Regions from separate parts of the Ralstonia flaminis genome, predicted to be linked through region 1. Evidence: predicted binding sites of a transcription regulator. Region 1 holds the regulator's gene; each other region holds the start of a gene.

Region 1 (4,338 bases):
ATGACTCAGCGCCATCGCCTGCGCCCTCTTGACGGGGTGCCGAAGCGTCGGCATCAGCCGGCATACGTGTATCCATGGAATCTGGCAGGGTGCTCACAACGTCTTTCAATTCAAGTGGTTCAGACCATGCGCCGACTGGGCGGCAAACATGGCTTACGAGTGTTCGTTCGCGGAAGCCGCTGACGGCTCAGCCACGGTCTTGTTTGGATCTCCCGATTCCGTTTCAACGGTTTCGGTTTCAGCTTCGGGTGCGCTCGACCCGCTCACCTGGACCTCGGCGGTGGCCTCGATCTCAGCGCGCACAACAGGCGCATCCGCTTTCGCCGCTTCGGCTACTAGCGGTTCAGTTCCGTCGGCAGAAGGCGCCTCAGTACGCTCGCCCTCCACACCCGCCGGTGCATCGTTGACCAGCGCAGTCAATTCCTGCACCGCGATCGCCCCGCCCTCAAACTCGATTGCGCCCTGCTCCAGCAGGCTTGCCTGCGCCTGGGCACGGGCATCTTCGAGCGGCGGCAGTTCATCCAGCGAGCGCAACCCGAGGTCGTCCAGAAACTGCTTGGTAGTGGCATACAGCGCCGGGCGGCCCGGCACATCGCGATGACCAATCACCTCGATCCAGCCCCGATCCTCAATCTGCTTGATCACCTGCGTGTTGACCGTAACGCCACGAATATCTTCAATGTCGCCGCGCGTGACCGGCTGGCGATACGCGATGATCGCCAGCGTTTCCATCACCGCACGCGAGTACTTGGGCGGCTTTTCCGGATGCAGGCGATCTAGATATACGCGCATCTCAGGGCGGCTCTGCAGGCGCCAGCCCGACGCCAACGCAACCAGTTCGACACCGCGGTTAAGCCAATCCTGGCGCAACTCTTCAAGCAGCACGCGGATGGTATCCGCAGAAACATCTTCGTCGAACAGCTTGCGCAAGTCATTGACTCGCAACGGGTCCTGCGCGCAGATCAGCGCGGTCTCGAGGACGATTTTCGCCTCTTGGGTATTCATTCGGTTGAGCGGCTCGTCATTACTCGCGTCCGGCGGGTCGCCGTCACGCTTGAGGTTTGTCGTCCCACCGCGACGCACGCGGTATGTCTGAATGCTGCTGCCCGCCCGGGCCCGGCGCGCAAGAACCGCACGGACTTGCGGCTTTGCACCGAAACGCAGTGGCTATGCCCGCAAAAAGGGCCGGAGGAGCGAGTTGATCCGGTGCCGGTCAGGCACCACAAGGGCAATTTCTTCCGCCGCCATGGGGACGGATACTGCACCGGACGGCTGCCAACGAAGACTGACACCCAGCCCGAATCGACTGTCCAGGGCGGCATTTCTGCGGCTTTTGCGCTGGATGGCGTCGCTTGGCGCCGCGCTTGGGATTGTTTATCTGCGCGGTGGGCGAGTCGAATTGTGTTTGATTGTAGGGCAATTTCCTGCGGTGCCGCAACCGGGAAGATGTCCTAGTGCTCCGCCCAGGGCCAAATGGCGATCTGCGGGTGATTCAAACAGCTACAGCACTAGGCAAAAACCATGTGCGTTGAGCATCTCCGGCAGCCATGCGGCGCATACGAGCCCCCACATGCCAAAGGCGGCAATGGCGGCGCCCGCCGCGCCACGCGCCCACTTCTGGCGAGACAGCCCCCGCAACCAGCCTGCCACCCCGGACATCATCAGCAGATTCGGCAACGTGCCCAGACCAAACGCCAGCATCACAACCGCCCCAGATGCCGCGTTGCCCGCCAACAACGCAACCGCCAGTGCCCCGTAAACCATGCCGCACGGTACCAGCCCCCATGCCAAACCCGTGACATAGCGCCGCACCAATGGCGGGCTGTGATGCAGGCTTCCACCCAGTTGTGCCCCCATTTTCGACAGCACGCCGGCAAGGTGGCCAAGCACACGTTCCACCCAAGGATTGCGCCATGTATCACCCGTGGTGCGCACAACCAGAAGTAGGCCGTAAGCGAGCAGCAAAGCGCTGGCGAATGCGAACAATCCGCGTTGAATCGGCAGCCACTGCTGGCGCCAAACCGTGGCACCGAGCGCCCCCATGATGGCCCCCAACGCCGCGTACATACTGATGCGCCCAGCGTGCATGACCACTTGCTCGAACGCCAGCCGGCGACGCGAAACGATCCGCACCGGCACCTGCCCGCGCTCAGCGGCCAACGCGATGCCGCTGCACATCGCCAGGCAATGGACACCACCGAGCAATGCGATCAGAAAAACGCTCACGAGCGCGGCAACATTCATCTTTTTGACGCTCTTTTGATATGGGCCAAAGTTATTGATTTGCTGACAGGAATTCCGTGCATTTCGCGCAATTCACGTTATCGGAACAATCCGATATCAGCATGGTCGCCGTTATAATAGGCCGCGGTTGCATCACAAGAATTTCTCATTTCACTTACTCGAAATTCACTCGCCCCCTGTGCTCACACGAATCGCACTCACCGACCAAGCTTCACGTTGTTCCACTTGCGTACTCGGCCAGATCTGTCTGCCAGTGGGCATGAATTCGGAAGACGTGCGCAAGATGGATGAGTTGGTTGCCGAGCGCATCCGCATCAAAAAAGGCCAGACGCTCTACGCCCTCGGTGAACCGCTCGAAGCCGTGTACGGCATCCGCTTCGGCACGCTCAAGACGCATCTCACGCTGGAAGACGGTCGCCACCAAATCACCGGCTTCCACCTGCCCGGCGAGATCGTCGGGCTCGATGGCATTGGCGACATGTGCCACGTGTCGGATGCCACCGCGCTGGAAGACACCGAAGTCTGCGTGGTGCGTTACGACCAACTGCAGCAGCTCTCGCGCCGGCTGCCCTCTCTGCAGCACCAGTTCTTGCGCATCATGAGCAAGGAGATCTCGCAGGATCACCAGATGCTGCTGACGCTCGGCTCGATGCGCGCCGAAGAACGCCTTGCTGCTTTCCTGCTGAACCTGTCCAAGCGCTCAGCCCAGCGTGGTTATTCGTCAACCGAGTTCGTGCTGCGCATGAGCCGCGAAGAACTGGGCAGCTATCTGGGCCTGAAGCTCGAAACCGTAAGCCGCCTGTTCTCACGCTTTGCTGAGGCCGGTCTCATCCAGATCCGCCAGCGCCACGTCAAGCTGATCGACATGGCTGGCCTGCGCCAAGTGATGAGCGGCCAAGCCAACTAGGCCGCCCCCTTGCAGGACATCCGCTCACACGAGCGGATGCTCATGCGCCTCCAGCTTGCCGATGCCCGGCGACACATACAGTGTGAGCGCACTGGACAATCCGCACAGCAACCAGAACACGAAGAACGACACCGTGTAAACCGCCTCGGCCGACACGGCGATCTGCTCTCCGAAGAAGCGCAGATCCGCCGGGTCAACCACCGCAAACACGACCAGCTCGGCCAGCGCCGCAGATAGAAACGCGGGCCAGAGAATCCACATCAGCAGGCGGCGTTTCATCGGACCTCCCCGTGGGCGGCATGGGCCGGCACGGAGACGGGCTTCTCGACGACCAGGCCGCGCCGTACGACGTTGTCATGAATGACGGGATCCGGATGCGACACGGCCAACCAGATGGTGACGCCGCACCCGATCATGGCGACGAAGGGGCCGGCCATCAGCAGCCACGGCCAAGGCTCGCGCCACCATGGCCGGGCCGGAGCGGAAGATTGCATTGCCTGCATCTGTGTCTCCTGTTCTAAAAACCGCGTCAGCGCGGCACGATGAAACTCGATGGCTCACGCAGCACAAGGCTGTCGCTGCCGCTGTCTGCCTGGATCACAAAACGGATCTTGTGCGAGCCGGCAGTCAGGTCATCCGCCGGACGACGCACGCGGATCGGCAAAAGGCGGTTGGCTGCAGGTGCCAGTTCAAGCGTGGTCGATTCACCGCGGCCACCCTGCACCTCCAGCTGTGGCAGTCCTTCAGCCGTGATGGTCACGCGCACGGGTTGCTCCGAGGCATTCATCAACTGCAGTCGATAGACGTTCTCGATCTTGCCGCCGTCCACCTCACGCGCCAGCGCACCACGATCGCGAATCACGTCCACCTTGAGCGGCTGGCGCATCGTCAGCGCAACGATGAAGCCCGTGATGAGCACCAGCATGATGCCGGCATAGATCAGCACACGCGGGCGTAGCAGATGGCGCCGTGCCTCCTTCGGGGTGAGCCGGTCGTGCATCGCACGCTCGGACGTGTAGCGGATCAGGCCCTGCGGGTAACGCATCTTGTCCATCACCTGATCGCATGCATCAATGCAGGCGCCGCAGCCAATGCACTCGTACTGCAGGCCCTGGCGAATGTCGATGCCGGTCGGGCACACCTGCACGCAAATGCTGCAGTCCACGCACGAACCGAGCCCTTGCGCC
Region 2 (4,338 bases), on a different contig from region 1:
TCGCAGACCACGTACTCGGCATAGCCGCCATCACGCGTGTAGCCCGTGAAGGCGGGGTGGTCGCACAGGTTCTCGTGCCCGCTCAAGCAGAACGGGCAGGCGCCGCATGTCCAGCCAAGCCAGGGCACGCCAACTCGCTCACCCGGCGCTGGCGAAGAAACGCCTGGGCCACAGGACTCGACGACACCCACGATTTCGTGGCCGGGAATGAGCGATGCCTTGGGATGCGGAAGTTCACCATCCACGATGTGCAGGTCGGTACGGCAGACTCCACACACGGACACGGTGATCCGGACTTCTCCCGGCCCGGGAGCCGGCACAGGCACCTCTCGCCACTGCAGTGGCGCCGCCGTGCTTTCGTGGACCATGGCTCGCATGGATTCTCGCATTGGCGTCTCCAGACGCACCGCACCCGGTCAGTCCGGAGGGTGCGGAACGCTCAGTCTCGGCCGATGCCCATCATCCAATAGACCGGACACATGCGGATGAGGCCGGTGATCAGAGGCACCAGGCCAAGCCATCCAACCCAGGCCGGTACCTTGCTGAACAGCGCCAGCAGAATCATCACGACGCCGATGAGGATGCGAACGATACGGTCGGCTGTTCCAACATTGGGAAACATGGCTGCACTCCTACTGATGAAACGAAATAGGGCGGACGTCCGAAACAGTTAGCGGAGACAGGGTTTCGGAACCATGGTCGGTGCATCGGTCGCGGCCGAGAATGCCGGCCAGCAGCGTCCATTCGCCGCCTATCGCGCGGATAGTGTCATCCAGGGTCAGCATGCCGATGAGCTGCTGCTGATCGTCAATCACCGCAAGGCGGTGCAGGCCGTGACCGAGCATGGTGCGCAGTGCCTCGCTGATGACCGCATGTCCCTGAATGGTCAGCACGCCGCGCGTCATGACTTCGGACACGGTGGTTTGCGCGCAATCGGCCTGGCTGGCAATGCCGTGTACCACCATGTCGCGGTCCGTCACGATGCCGACAACCCGCATGCCTGTGACGACGTGTTCTGTCACGAACAACGCCCGCAGGCATTGGTCTCGCATCAGGCGTGCGACCGTCTGCAGCGTTGCGGAGACCGGAACGTGGACGATGCGGCGCGAGCAAATCTCATTGACCCTCATGCTGGACTCCGATGCGCGTACGTGTTCACTATAAGAACGGACAAGTTCCAGAAGTTGATCCCGCACAAGATGTTGTCGTCCTCCGTTGCAGGAGGGGGATCTGTGGGCAACAGAAAAGTCTAGTGAAAGGTGCGCAGTGGTTTTTGAGGTAGATCAAGCGGCCGCACCCTCTTCACGCATGGGAAAACGCTGATGTAAATCAAGGGGCAATCCATCCGGTGGTCCAACATGGAGTCACGTTAGCCCGTGCTCGGGCGCTCGGCCGATTCAATATGGAGGCGCATCATGTACGACAGGATCCTGGTAGCGGTAGACGGCAGTCCAACGGCGGATCGGGCTTTGGACGAGGCCATACAGCTTGCCCTGAAGCTCGACGCGGAGCTGATCATTGCTCACGTGATCGACAACAACTACCTGAGGTACGACGTCGGTTATATCGACGTGGCCGGGTTTACCGAGATGCTGATCGAGTCCGGCAAGCAGATCGTAGCGAGTGCAAAAGCCACGGCGGAGAAAGCCGGTGCACGCGTCAAGACGCAGCTCGTGAACGACCCGCTTGGCGCCTTTGATGTGGGCTATGCGATCGAACAGGCCGCTCGCGACGCCGACGCCAAGCTGCTGGTGCTCGGAACGCATGGCCGACGCGGCTTCCGCCGGATCTTGCTCGGTAGCGTGGCGGAAAGCGTCACGCGACAAAGCACGCTGCCGGTGCTGCTGGTGCGGGCCGTTCCGCCTGAAACCGAGCGCGCGGGCACCGAACCGCTGACGAACCTTGCCATTGCCTAGTGCGTTCTTCTTTTGACTCAGAGCGAGGATCGATCATGACTTATGCCAGCGTGATGGTGCATCTGGATGCCAGCGAGCGCGCGGTGCGCCGCCTCAGTCTTGCCGCGTGCTACGCACAGGCGCACCACGCAAAGCTCATCGCTGTCTACGCAAGCTTTGCGCCAAGCCCGAACTGGTTCTACCGGATGGAAGGCGCAGCGCATTACCTGGAAGAAGACCGCAACCGGCGCGACCGTGTTCGGGACGTTGTGCATGCGCGTTTTCGTGAGGCGATGCAATCCGTTCCTGTGGAGACGGGATGGCGGTCAGTCGACGGTGATCCGCTGGCTGAGGTGTTGCGCCAGGCTCGTGAGGCGGACCTGCTGGTGGTCGGCCAGGAAGACACCAGCGACGCCGAGAGTTTTGTTGCCCCCGATTTTGTTGAAACGCTGATCCTTGAGTCAGGCCGGCCGGTACTGGTCGTGCCGTATGCCGGCCGCTTTACGAGTGTGGCGCAGCGAGTGCTGGTGGGGTGGAGCGGTGGCCGGGAGTCGGCACGTGCACTGCATGATGCGATGCCGTTGATGTCTGGAAACACCGTACAAGTCCTGCAAATGACGGGTGACCGGCCGCAGCATTGGGCGGAGGACACGACAGTGGGCCAGGTCGCCCGCGCGCTGCTGGCACATGGCATTGAGGCCAAGGTTGAGGAGGCACGTTGTGTGGATTCCGACGTGGCGATTGGCGAGATGCTGCTATCGCGCGCTGCCGATTTCGGTGCCGACCTGATCGTGATGGGGGCCTACGGGCACGGCCGTCTGCGCGAACTCGTGCTCGGCGGGGTGACTCGCACGCTGCTCAAGACGATGACCGTGCCGGTCTTGATGTCCCACTGAGTCCTGACACTATTCCAGGAGATCGCCATGAAGAACGACATCCAGCTCAAGAGCGATGTGGAGGAGGAGTTGCAATGGGATCCGGCTGTCGATGCCGACCGGTTTGCCATTCGCGTCAAGAACGGCGTCGTCACGATCTCAGGCAGCGCCGATAGCTTTGCGGACAAGCATGCCGCGGAGGAAGCGATTCGCCGCGTGTCGGGTGTGACCGCGCTCGTTGTGCACGTGCAGGTGCGCGTGCCGCCCGATATGCGGCGTCCGGATGAGGAGATTGCCCAGGCCATCGGCGACGCACTCCATTGGAACACTGCCGTGCCTGCTGATGCCATCCACGTCACGGTCGAGGATGGTGCCGTGACCTTGCGGGGCAAGGTCGATCAGGATTTCCAGCGTCGTGCGGCACTGGATGCCGTACAACGCGTGCGCGGTGTGACATCGGTTGCCAATGCGCTGACGCTGCATGAGGTTGCGGGCCCGGCAGACCTGTCCGAGCGCATCGTCAAGGCGCTGCAGCGCCAGGCTGTTCTCGATGCCGCACGGATCAATGTCGTGGTGGCGGATGGCACGGTCACGCTGTACGGCCCCCTGCGCAATCTGCATGAGTGCCGCGCCGCGCGAGAGGCCGCCATGGATGCTCCTGGGGTGCACGCCGTGATCGACCATCTTTGGGTGGGCACCTGACCGAGTTGGGCGCACCTTTCTCCTTGATCCAATCCAGACATCTGCCATGGAAAAGAACCTGATCGTCTACTACTCGCGCACCGGCACGGCACGCCAGGTGGCTGAACTGATGGCGGCGCAAAGCGGTTGGCAGCTTGCCGAAGTTGCGGACGCGTATCCGCGTGCCGGTTTTCTTGGCGATCTGCGCTGCGTGATTGAAGCGCTGTTGCACAAGCGCGCCAAGTATCACTACGAAGGACCACCGCTGGATGAGGTCGACCAAGTTGTTGTGCTGGCGCCCATTTGGATGGGCCACCTGGCCTCGCCGATGCGGGATTTCCTGGCGGATCAATCGCCGTTCTCGGCAAACCTGTCGGTGATCTGCGTCATGGCATCGCGCGGGGCGTTCCGCGCCATTGAAGAGGTCGCGCGCATCACCTCTGCCATTCCGGCACCGGTCCTGGCACTTTGCCAGCGTGACGTGCTCAGCGGTCTTTCCCAGCAGGAGATCGCGGGATTTATTGAACAAGTACAGACCGCCGGCAAGTGGGAGCAATCCAGGCGCCGGCCGGCTTGGCTCTCACCAACAGAAGCCTGAAACCTAAGCAGGGATGGCGCATCGGATCGACCGCAGGAGAGTGTGCATGCATCGCTTTACCGAGGAGCAATGGACGCGCCTCAACACATTGCTCGATGAACAGGAGGCGCGCACGCAGCGTCAACTGGCAACACTGCGCGCGGCGACCAAACCAGCCTCTCACGAGGCACCGCTCGAGAATGCAGACCTGGCGGATCAAGAAGCTGGAGACCAGGCGAACGACATCATGCTTGTTCACTACAGGAACGAGCTTGCGCAGGTCGATGCCACACGACAACGCATGCAGGAG
Region 3 (4,338 bases), on a different contig from region 1:
CGGCGCTCATCACCGGTGCGTTGCCGCGCGCGCCGCTTCGGAAGTGGGTGATTTGCCGCTCCAAATAGGCCTCATGCTGGCCCGCCAACCGCGGGAACGTGTCCTGTCCTTCAGCATGCTGGCCGTGGCAGGACGCGCATGCCGGCACGCCTTCGGACGGAAGGCCATGCTCGAAAATTTCCTTGCCTCTGGCCAGCAGTGCAGGATCGCCGCTGGCGCCGGCGGGTGCAGTCTGATGCGCGTAGTAATCTGCCAGCGATGTGATGGTCTTGTCATCGAGTTGTGAGGCAATACCCCACATGAAGCTCTGCGCGTCGGTTTCGCCGCGCGCATGGTTGCGGAATCCCTTGAGCTGTGCCTCCAGATAGTTCGGCACCTGCGCGTCCAGGCGCGGGAACATCGGCGATTCGCTCTTGCCGTGCACGCCATGGCAGGACGAGCACAACTGCGCAGCGAGCTTTTCGCCGTCCTGCGCGCCGGCTGCGCCTGACCAACCGATGGCTACCAGGGCCGCCAAACCACCAAGCCAAATCCGCCCGGGTTGATGGGACCTCTTCATCGTGTTCTCCCCCTCGCATCTCTGCGTTGATACGGCTGCTAGAACATGAACCAGCCGAGCAGAAAGATCATGTTGTTGTCGCTCGCGTTTCTGCCGTTGCCGTCGTAGTTCGTATGCGCCCCGTTGAACTTGGTGTACCAGGTGTATTGCAGTGCCAGTTTGATCTGCGGGTGTGGCAGGTAGTCCAGTTCAAAGATCAGGCCCTGCGTATCGGGTCGCCCGTTGGCGCTGCCGGTGACGGGTGCCGGGGCGTAGAGGCCGGGGTCTGCGTTGCCCGTCGTCGAGAAGTAGGCAAGCGTGGCGCCGTACTTGCGCTGGTAGTAGTACGAGGCCTTGGCCTTGAAGGTATCCAGGTGATCGGTTGCGTTGGCGGGTGTCGGGCCTGCGCCGATGCCGCCGCTCGGGAAGCTGGCGCGCCAGTTCTGCTGTTCGTGAATCCACGCCAGCTGCGCCGTGAAGGCGTGCGTCATGGTCAGGTACTGGTACTGGCCGTCGAGGGCAAAGTCGCGGAAGCGGTCGGTGGGCGTGCCGGGCATGGTGTTGTCGGGATACCGGTTGGCCAGGAGGCCGAAGGTGCCGAACATGATCGAATGCGCGCCCCATTCCTGGTTGTAGGCGATGCGCCAATACGGATTTGCGCCGCTGAGGCGCGCGACGCCGCCCGGGGTGGCAGTGTCCTGTCCCGCCCGGAACACAGAGAACGCCTGATCGGCGGTGCGGTAGGCCCCGAGTTCGGCGTACACGTGGCGTTGCCAGAACGCGTAGGCACTGGCGCCGACCACCTGCTGAGCGAGTCCGCCGTCGATCAGCGTACTTGCCGCAGGCGGCACCCCGATGTTGGGCGCAGCGTACGGATAGCCAAATGCCGGACTGGTATTCCAAACATCGGACACCGTTGGGTTGTTGTTGACGGTGATGCCGTAGATGAAATCGACCTCTTCCCGCGTCAGGTGCCAAGCAGCGCGAATGTCGGTGTTGTCCAGTGCGCTGTGGTGGGCGATGCCGTCATACGTCCACTGCGCGAAGGCACCTACTGGGCCATAGATGCGGCCAGCATAGAAGAGGCTGGCCTGCTGCGGGACGGTGTCGCCATTGCGGACGAAGTCGAAGTCCTGCTGGTCGATGGTGCGTGTGTTGGTGCGCGAGATCTGCACCATACCCGAGAGCGGGATGGTGTCGTTGTTTTTCAGCGTGTAGCCGGTCATCTTGAAGAACCGGCCGAATGGGGTCAGTTCGGGAAAGCTGACGTGACAGGCCATGCAAGCCATACCGGTTTGGCGCGCAAAGGCAGGTACCGCGCCTGCTTCGCTGGACCATGCCACGAGACCGCCAATCGTCAGCAGCGCCGCGAGTGCATTGAGCACAACAATGAAACGTCGCATGGTGCTCCTCCCCATTGTTCTTGGTTTTCACCAGCACGTTCAAACATGAAAGTCGTTGGGGGCGATGCTGTCAATCTGCTGACGAGATCAAGCTGATGCAGATCAAAGATAATCGAGAGGGGCTTAGGGGGATCTCTTCGAGGAGAGGTTCGGTTGCCTTTGCGCGATGCCGGTTGTACGTTTGCGTACGCCTTGGTGCGACTGTCTCCCGTCAGTACATCCAACGAGATGCCATGCGCTACAATGCGCGCATGTCACGTGCAACCCCAAGCATCTCGCTTCGGGCTGTGTTGCTGCTTCTTATCGTGTTGCTGCAGCTGCTGAGCCCGCTCCTGCACGGCCATTTCGGAATTCCGAAACAGACTGGCCTGCACGTGCACACCGCGCTTTCTGGCGCGGTTGATTCTCATTTTCAATCCCTCGGATATTCCTATCATCGAGCCTCCCCGAACGAGGAGGATGCTCTCGGTCGTGAACTGGCGCTGACGAGCAGGGAACCCTTTGAGGTCGATGTCGAGCCCGCGATCGGTCCATCGGATCTCGCCGCGTTTCTTTGGGCTGCTGCGGGGCCTGGGTTATCGGCACTCACCTTTCTTCTGCTGGCAGCGCTTGCCTGTTCTGCCATATCGCGCCCTGTCTTTCGGCCAGCACCAATTCGCGCGCGCTGGCGCGATCGCATCAACCGACCTCCTCCAGCGCAGGCTCCCCCACTGGCCTGCTGATCCTCAGCAGGCGGACGGCACTCGCGTCACGGTGCAGCAGAACACTTGTTTCGTTGATCTGCAACAGCCCCATCACGCCCACCGTAGCGATCATGAATTCGTTAGGAGCATCGGCTTCTGACCCATCACGTTCGCTCGACGCCACAAGGCGGTAGCTGCATTGCTATTCGCTGGCCATCCACTGCTCCCAAATTCTTGTTCGCATCACCTGGAAATACCCAGCCGCAGTCGGTCCTTATACCGCTTCGGGATGCGACGCAGTTAGAGGATGACGCTGACAGCGTTGCCTTCGTGGATTGGAGTCAAGCATGTTTCTCAAACGAATTCTGGTGGTTGGCGCATCGATTGCACTGACTGCATTTCCTTTGCGTTGGGCTACTGCTCAACCGGGGGCACGGGCAGCGTCTCTGTCGGCTGAGCAGGCGCGCGCACTGGGTGTGCGCTTTAGTTTGGTCGCAGCTTCTGGGGGCTTGGAAGTCGGCACCCACGCACGTGTCGTCTTCAAGCCGGATGCGCAATATCTGGTGGCGGCTCCGTACGCGGGCGTGGTGCCTCGCGTGCTGGTGTCACTCGGGCAGACCGTCCGCCCGAGTCAACCGCTGGCGAGTTTCCTGAGCCCGCAGCTCTTTGAAGCGAGCCGCGCGCTCACGGAGGCCAACTCGCAGGCGCGTTTGGCGCAGCAATCGCTCGCCCGTGACAAGGCGCTCTTTGACGACGGCATCATCGCCGGGAGCCGCTGGCAGGCAACGCAGGCGCGGGCCGCTGAAGCCAACGCCATGGCCAAGGCGCGCCGGGCCGAACTGGCTTCCGCAGGCATCGCATTCGCTAGTGCGGGCGGTGAAGCGCAACTGATTGCGAATCATGGCGGCGTGGTGTCGGAGGTCAACGCTGTTCCGGGGGCTCGAGTTGAAGCAGCCGCGCCGCTTTTCCGGATCGTTGACCCGGCTGCGCTGGAGCTGGACCTGCTGGTTGGCCGCGATGTGCCCGTGCCAACCATAGGCGACCGCATCGAGATCGTGCCGCGCGGTGCAAGCGGTACGGTCATTGGCGTTGCGCCTTCGGGTGACGGTACGGCAGGGGTGCATGTGCGGGCGTCGCTGGAGCGCCGTGGCGACCTGCGCGCCGGCGAGAGCGTCAACGTCACGCTCAAGCTGCGCGGCTCTACCGGCGCGGGCGCCTCGGGACTGGTGCGGGTTCCGGCGGCCGCGTTGGCCTACGTGTCCGGCGTTCCGGGCGTGTTTGTCGCCACCGACAAAGGCTTCCGCTTCCAGGAGGTCGCAGTTGCCAGTACGGATGACGCCGTCGCTGTCCTGCGCGCCAATCTGCCTACAGGGACACGCGTAGCGGTTGCGGGCGTCGGTGCACTCAAGGGCTTGCTGGCGGGAGAACAGTGATGCTGCCCCGCCTGATTGAGTTTTCTTTGCGCCAGCGTGTGCTGGTGCTGATCGCGGCCGGCGTGCTTGCTGCCGCTGGCGTCTGGGCTTACCTGAACCTGCCGATTGATGCGTTTCCCGATATCTCGCCGACGCAGGTCAAGGTCGTGCTCAAGGTGCCGGGCATGACGCCGGAAGAAGTCGAGCAGCGTGTCTCGACACCCATCGAGCAGGAACTGCTCGGCCTTCCGCATAAGACGATCGTGCGCTCGGTGTCCAAATACGGCATCAGCGACGTGACG
Region 4 (4,338 bases), on a different contig from region 1:
TCCGGATCGGCTTGTGCGCCACGGCCGGCGCCATGTCGATACGTTGCGGGCAGTGCTCGGCAACGGCACGAAGGCTGACGGTGGCACAACCCCCACGCGGGGAGGGCGTCGGTAGCTCAATACACCATCGGGGCGCCTGTCTCACGTGGTGAACGCATTGATTGCCGGCAGCCGGCCGCGCTTTGGCGTGGTTGCGTTCTTGGCATGCCATGGCATCAATCTTCGCTCTATGTGCCTTGCGTTTTTTGGTCCGGTTTCCCCGTTGCAGTTGACTCCTCGATATTCGCGACGGGCTTGGGCGGAGGCATTGGCGTCACCTTCGCTGACAAAAACATGTCCAGGTCTTGGCGGTCAACCACTTCCTTCTCGAGAAGTAATTGGGCCAGAGCATCGAGCTTGGTCCGCTGTCCTTCCAGCGTCGCTTGTACGCGATGACTTGCTTCTGCCAATAGCTTACGGACTTCAGCATCAATCATCTGTGCGGTGCTCTCGCTGTATTCATTGCGTTCGCGCTGCATTAGCCCCGTCCCAGCAAAGAGCGGGTTCGGCATATTCTCGTACGTGGCCAGGCCCAGCTGGTCGCTCATGCCAAACTGGGTAATCATCTGCCGAGCCATGTCGGTTGCGCGCTGCAGGTCGTTCTGTGCGCCCGTGGATACGTCGCCGAAAATGAGCTGTTCCGCAATACGGCCACCGAGCAAGACATCGAGCCGGTCAAGCAGTTCGCTGCGCTTGAGCAGGTAGCGGTCCTCGGTTGGGGTCTGTTGCGTGTAACCCAACGCCGCAACGCCCCGCGGAATGATGGAAACTTTGGAGACACGGTCAGCCAGCGGCCGATGCTCCGCGACGATGGCATGTCCTGCCTCGTGGAATGCGATAGTTTCCTTCTCCTTCGGATTCATCACGCGGTTCTTTTTTTCCAGGCCGCCGACGATCCGGTCAAGCGCCTCGTCGAAATCTGCCATCTCGACCATTTGCTTGCTCTTGCGCGCGGCAAGGAGCGCGGCTTCGTTAACCAAGTTGGCAAGATCGGCACCTGCGAACCCCGGGGTCCGTCCGGCGAGTTTAGTCAGGTCGACCTCAGGAGCGAGGACAACGCCCTTGACGTGAACTTTGAGAATCTGCTCCCGTCCCTTGAGGTCAGGCCGGTCCAGTGCGACGTGGCGGTCAAAGCGACCGGGGCGAAGCAGGGCGGGGTCCAGTATCTCGGGTCGGTTTGTGGCGGCCATGATGATGACGCCTTTGTTGCTATCAAAACCGTCCATCTCGACCAGAAGCTGGTTCAGTGTTTGTTCGCGCTCCTCGTTGCCGCCGACCGCATTCAGTGCTCGCGTCTTTCCGAGTGCGTCAAGCTCATCAATGAAGATGATGCAGGGGGCTTTGGTTTCGGCTTGCTTAAAGAGATCGCGGACCCGTGCTGCACCCACACCAACGAACATCTCGACGAAGTCGGAGCCGCTCATGCTGAAGAATGGCACGCCGGCTTCGCCTGCCACGGCCTTTGCCAATAAGGTCTTGCCAGTGCCCGGGGCCCCAACCAGCAGCACGCCCTTGGGAATTTTTCCGCCCAGGCGCTGGTACCGCTGAGGATCTTTCAGGAAGCTAACAATCTCCGACAGCTCCTCCTTGGCTTCGTCGATTCCAGCCACGTCGGCAAAAGTCACGCCGGTCTCCTTTTGCATGTAGACCTTTGCCTTGCTCTTGCCAATTTCCATCATGCTGCCGGCGGCGCCGCCCACGCGCTTGATGAGAAAGCTCCAGATACCGAAAAAGATGACGGCCGGCACAACCCACGAGAGGATCGTGCTCAGCCATTTGTTGTCGGGCTGCCCGACGAAGCGCACCTTTGCCGCTTCGAGCTCCTGCACCAGCTCAGGATCGGCCACTCGAAGCGTGGAGAAGGCGTGGTCGCCCTTTGCCTCTCGGCGGATTTCCTCGATCTGCTGCTTGGCAAGGAGATTGTCGATACCTTCTGTCGAGAAGGTTCCGCTGATAGCCTGCTCACCAATAGCCACGTCCTTGAGCTTGCCAGCCTTCAGTAGGACCTTGAAATCGCTGTATGGGATCGTCTCGACATGCCCCGACACGAAGAGCGTCTGGATTGCAAGCATGGCCAGTATGGTCACGAGCACGTACCAGAGGGAGAACTGTTGCTGTCGCGGTTCCATGGGATTCTTCTCCAAGTCGACCTTATTGAAAGTGAGTCTGGTCTCCAATGCTGGGAAGGTTGGTGGGCGGCCTGGGTAGGCGCCGGACAACCGCGCATTGGTATGCGTTCCCAGTATTGACGCTTGGAAATCGCCGAGGTTGACCTTCATCAACCCGCGACATTGGGGCCGCGCGCGCGGGCGCAAGCGCCGTGGCTTCTCCATGGTTGTGCCCAGCCGATAGGGGATGTGTCGCGGAAAGCAAACATGACAAATCCATTACGGCGGCATGAGACTCAACAGCAACTTGCGCTGGCGCAAAGTATCGATCGCATACCCACCTAAAGTATTCCCAAGTCGCGTTGCTCATTGAGCATCCACACAGAATCAGAGGATTCCATGGCTGAGGTAACGAAGAACGAGCACCGTAGCGCATACCTGGTTGGCAGCGGCATTGCGTCATTGTCGGCTGCCGTGCTGCTGATTCGCGACGCAGGCTTCAAGGGGGAGAACATCCACATCTTGGAGGAACAGCAGGTGGCCGGTGGTGCGCTCGATGGCTCCGGTGATCCGCACAAAGGCTATGTAACTCGGGGCGGTCGCATGTTCACCGAAGAGACTTATGTCTGTCTGTGGAACGTGCTCGACAGCATTCCGTCGCTGGATGATCCGAAAATCAGTGTCAAGCAGCAGGCCTGGGCCTTCAACGCCGAATGGCGCTCGGATTCACACGCCCGGCTGATCGACGGGCAACGCCGTATCCTCGACGCTGCCGATCTGGGTTTCAACCTCCATGACCGGTTGGAGATCATGCGATTGCTGGCCACGCCAGAAGGGCTGCTGCATACGCTTCGCATTGAGGACTGTTTCTCGCCGCACTTCTTCGAGACCAACTTCTGGGCCATGTGGCGTACGACCTTCGCCTTCCAGAACTGGCACAGCGCGATCGAACTCAAACGCTATATGTTGCGCTTCTTGCAGGAGTTCCCGCGTATCCACACGTTGGCCGGCGTACGGCGCACGCCGCTGAACCAGTATGACGCGATCGTGCGGCCGATGGAGCAATGGCTGAAACAGCAGGGTGTGGTGTTCGAATATGGCACAAAGGTGGAGGATGTCGACTTTGTTGAAACCGGTGACGGCCGGCGAATTGGACTGCTGCGCGTGGTGCGCGGCGGACAGCCGATGGCCTATGACGTGCGGCAAGAGGATCTGGTGCTCATCACCATCGGCTCGATGACCGCCGACGCGTCTTATGGGGACGACCACCATGCACCGGAACTGGTGCGCGACAAACGCGATGGCGCCTGGACTCTGTGGGAGACCATGGCCCGTAAGGAACCTGGGCTCGGGCGGCCGAATGCGTTCTGTGGCAACGTCGACGAAAGCAAGTGGGAGTCGTTCACCTTGACGATGCGCAGCCCGGCGCTTGTGCACCGGATTGAGACCTTTACCGGCAATGCGCCAGGCACCGGCGGTCTGATGACGTTCAAGGATTCGAGTTGGCTGATGTCGATCGTCGTGCCTCACGCGCCGCACTTCGCCGGACAGCCGAAAGACATGTACACCCTGTGGGGCTACGGGCTCTTCGTGGACAACAAGGGCGATTACATCGACAAGACGATGGCCCAGGCAACCGGCCAGGAAATCCTCACCGAGCTGCTGCACCATTTGCATTGCGAGGACATTCTTGACGAGGTCTGTCGTACCACCACTGTGATCCCGGTGATGATGCCGTACATCACCAGCGAATTTGAGCGCCGCGAGCCTTCGGATCGGCCGCCAGTGATCCCGCACGGAGCGAAGAACTTCGCGCTGCTTGGGCAGTATGTTGAGATCCCTCAGGACGTAGTGTTCACCGTCGAATATTCGGTTCGCGGCGCGATGCACGCGGTTTATGGGCTGCTGGGCTTGAAGAACGAGATCCCGGCCATTTACCACGGGATTGCTGACCCAGGCGCTGCGTTTGCGGGCCTGAAGACGTTGTTGAGTTGAACCGTCGGACGGTTTACGGTTGATTTGTATCAACCGGAGGTTGGACATCCGCGCCTAGGCTGACTCTGTGTGACCGTTCCTCTCTTTGGGCAGAAATCATGTTCTTCCACTCCCGACATCTACGCCGCTGGGCAGCTCAAATGCTACTGGTGTGGCTGTTGGGTCTGGCCGTCGGCATCGCAAACGCGTGCGCTGT

The links. Region 1 encodes FNR, which switches genes on or off when oxygen is low (the NO sensors DNR and NnrR bind a similar motif). Its sites were predicted from a motif close to TTGATNNNNATCAA; they were not measured.
Region 2: R2N11_RS17230 (universal stress protein) is a predicted target of FNR. The motif match lies at 1,274-1,287, and genes of this name have one in related genera.
Region 3: R2N11_RS25655 (cytochrome C) is a predicted target of FNR. The motif match lies at 2,034-2,047, and genes of this name have one in related genera.
Region 4: R2N11_RS16125 (oleate hydratase) is a predicted target of FNR. The motif match lies at 2,308-2,321, and genes of this name have one in related genera.

Annotation. Positions count from the first base shown of each region.
Region 1 covers NZ_CATZLL010000004.1:273,416-277,753, forward strand. Annotated here, with positions in the region: gene R2N11_RS08150 (pseudouridine synthase) at 1-64, opposite strand, end outside; gene scpB (SMC-Scp complex subunit ScpB) at 154-1,005, opposite strand; gene R2N11_RS08160 (sulfite exporter TauE/SafE family protein) at 1,501-2,244, opposite strand; gene fnr (fumarate/nitrate reduction transcriptional regulator Fnr) at 2,423-3,151, shown strand; gene R2N11_RS08170 (hypothetical protein) at 3,176-3,430, opposite strand; gene R2N11_RS08175 (FixH family protein) at 3,427-3,654, opposite strand; gene ccoG (cytochrome c oxidase accessory protein CcoG) at 3,681-4,338, opposite strand, start outside.
Region 2 covers NZ_CATZLL010000011.1:72,641-76,978, forward strand. Annotated here, with positions in the region: gene R2N11_RS17215 (zinc-dependent alcohol dehydrogenase family protein) at 1-389, opposite strand, end outside; gene R2N11_RS17220 (YgaP family membrane protein) at 440-622, opposite strand; gene R2N11_RS17225 (CBS domain-containing protein) at 633-1,130, opposite strand; gene R2N11_RS17230 (universal stress protein) at 1,416-1,916, shown strand; gene R2N11_RS17235 (universal stress protein) at 1,952-2,791, shown strand; gene R2N11_RS17240 (BON domain-containing protein) at 2,819-3,472, shown strand; gene R2N11_RS17245 (flavodoxin family protein) at 3,519-4,049, shown strand; gene R2N11_RS17250 (TraR/DksA family transcriptional regulator) at 4,096-4,338, shown strand, end outside.
Region 3 covers NZ_CATZLL010000025.1:17,030-21,367, forward strand. Annotated here, with positions in the region: gene R2N11_RS25650 (c-type cytochrome) at 1-559, opposite strand, end outside; gene R2N11_RS25655 (cytochrome C) at 598-1,941, opposite strand; gene R2N11_RS25660 (hypothetical protein) at 2,175-2,663, shown strand; gene R2N11_RS25665 (efflux RND transporter periplasmic adaptor subunit) at 2,972-4,057, shown strand; gene R2N11_RS25670 (efflux RND transporter permease subunit) at 4,057-4,338, shown strand, end outside.
Region 4 covers NZ_CATZLL010000010.1:66,282-70,619, reverse strand. Annotated here, with positions in the region: gene R2N11_RS16135 (YqaA family protein) at 1-115, shown strand, start outside; gene ftsH (ATP-dependent zinc metalloprotease FtsH) at 228-2,168, opposite strand; gene R2N11_RS16125 (oleate hydratase) at 2,547-4,142, shown strand.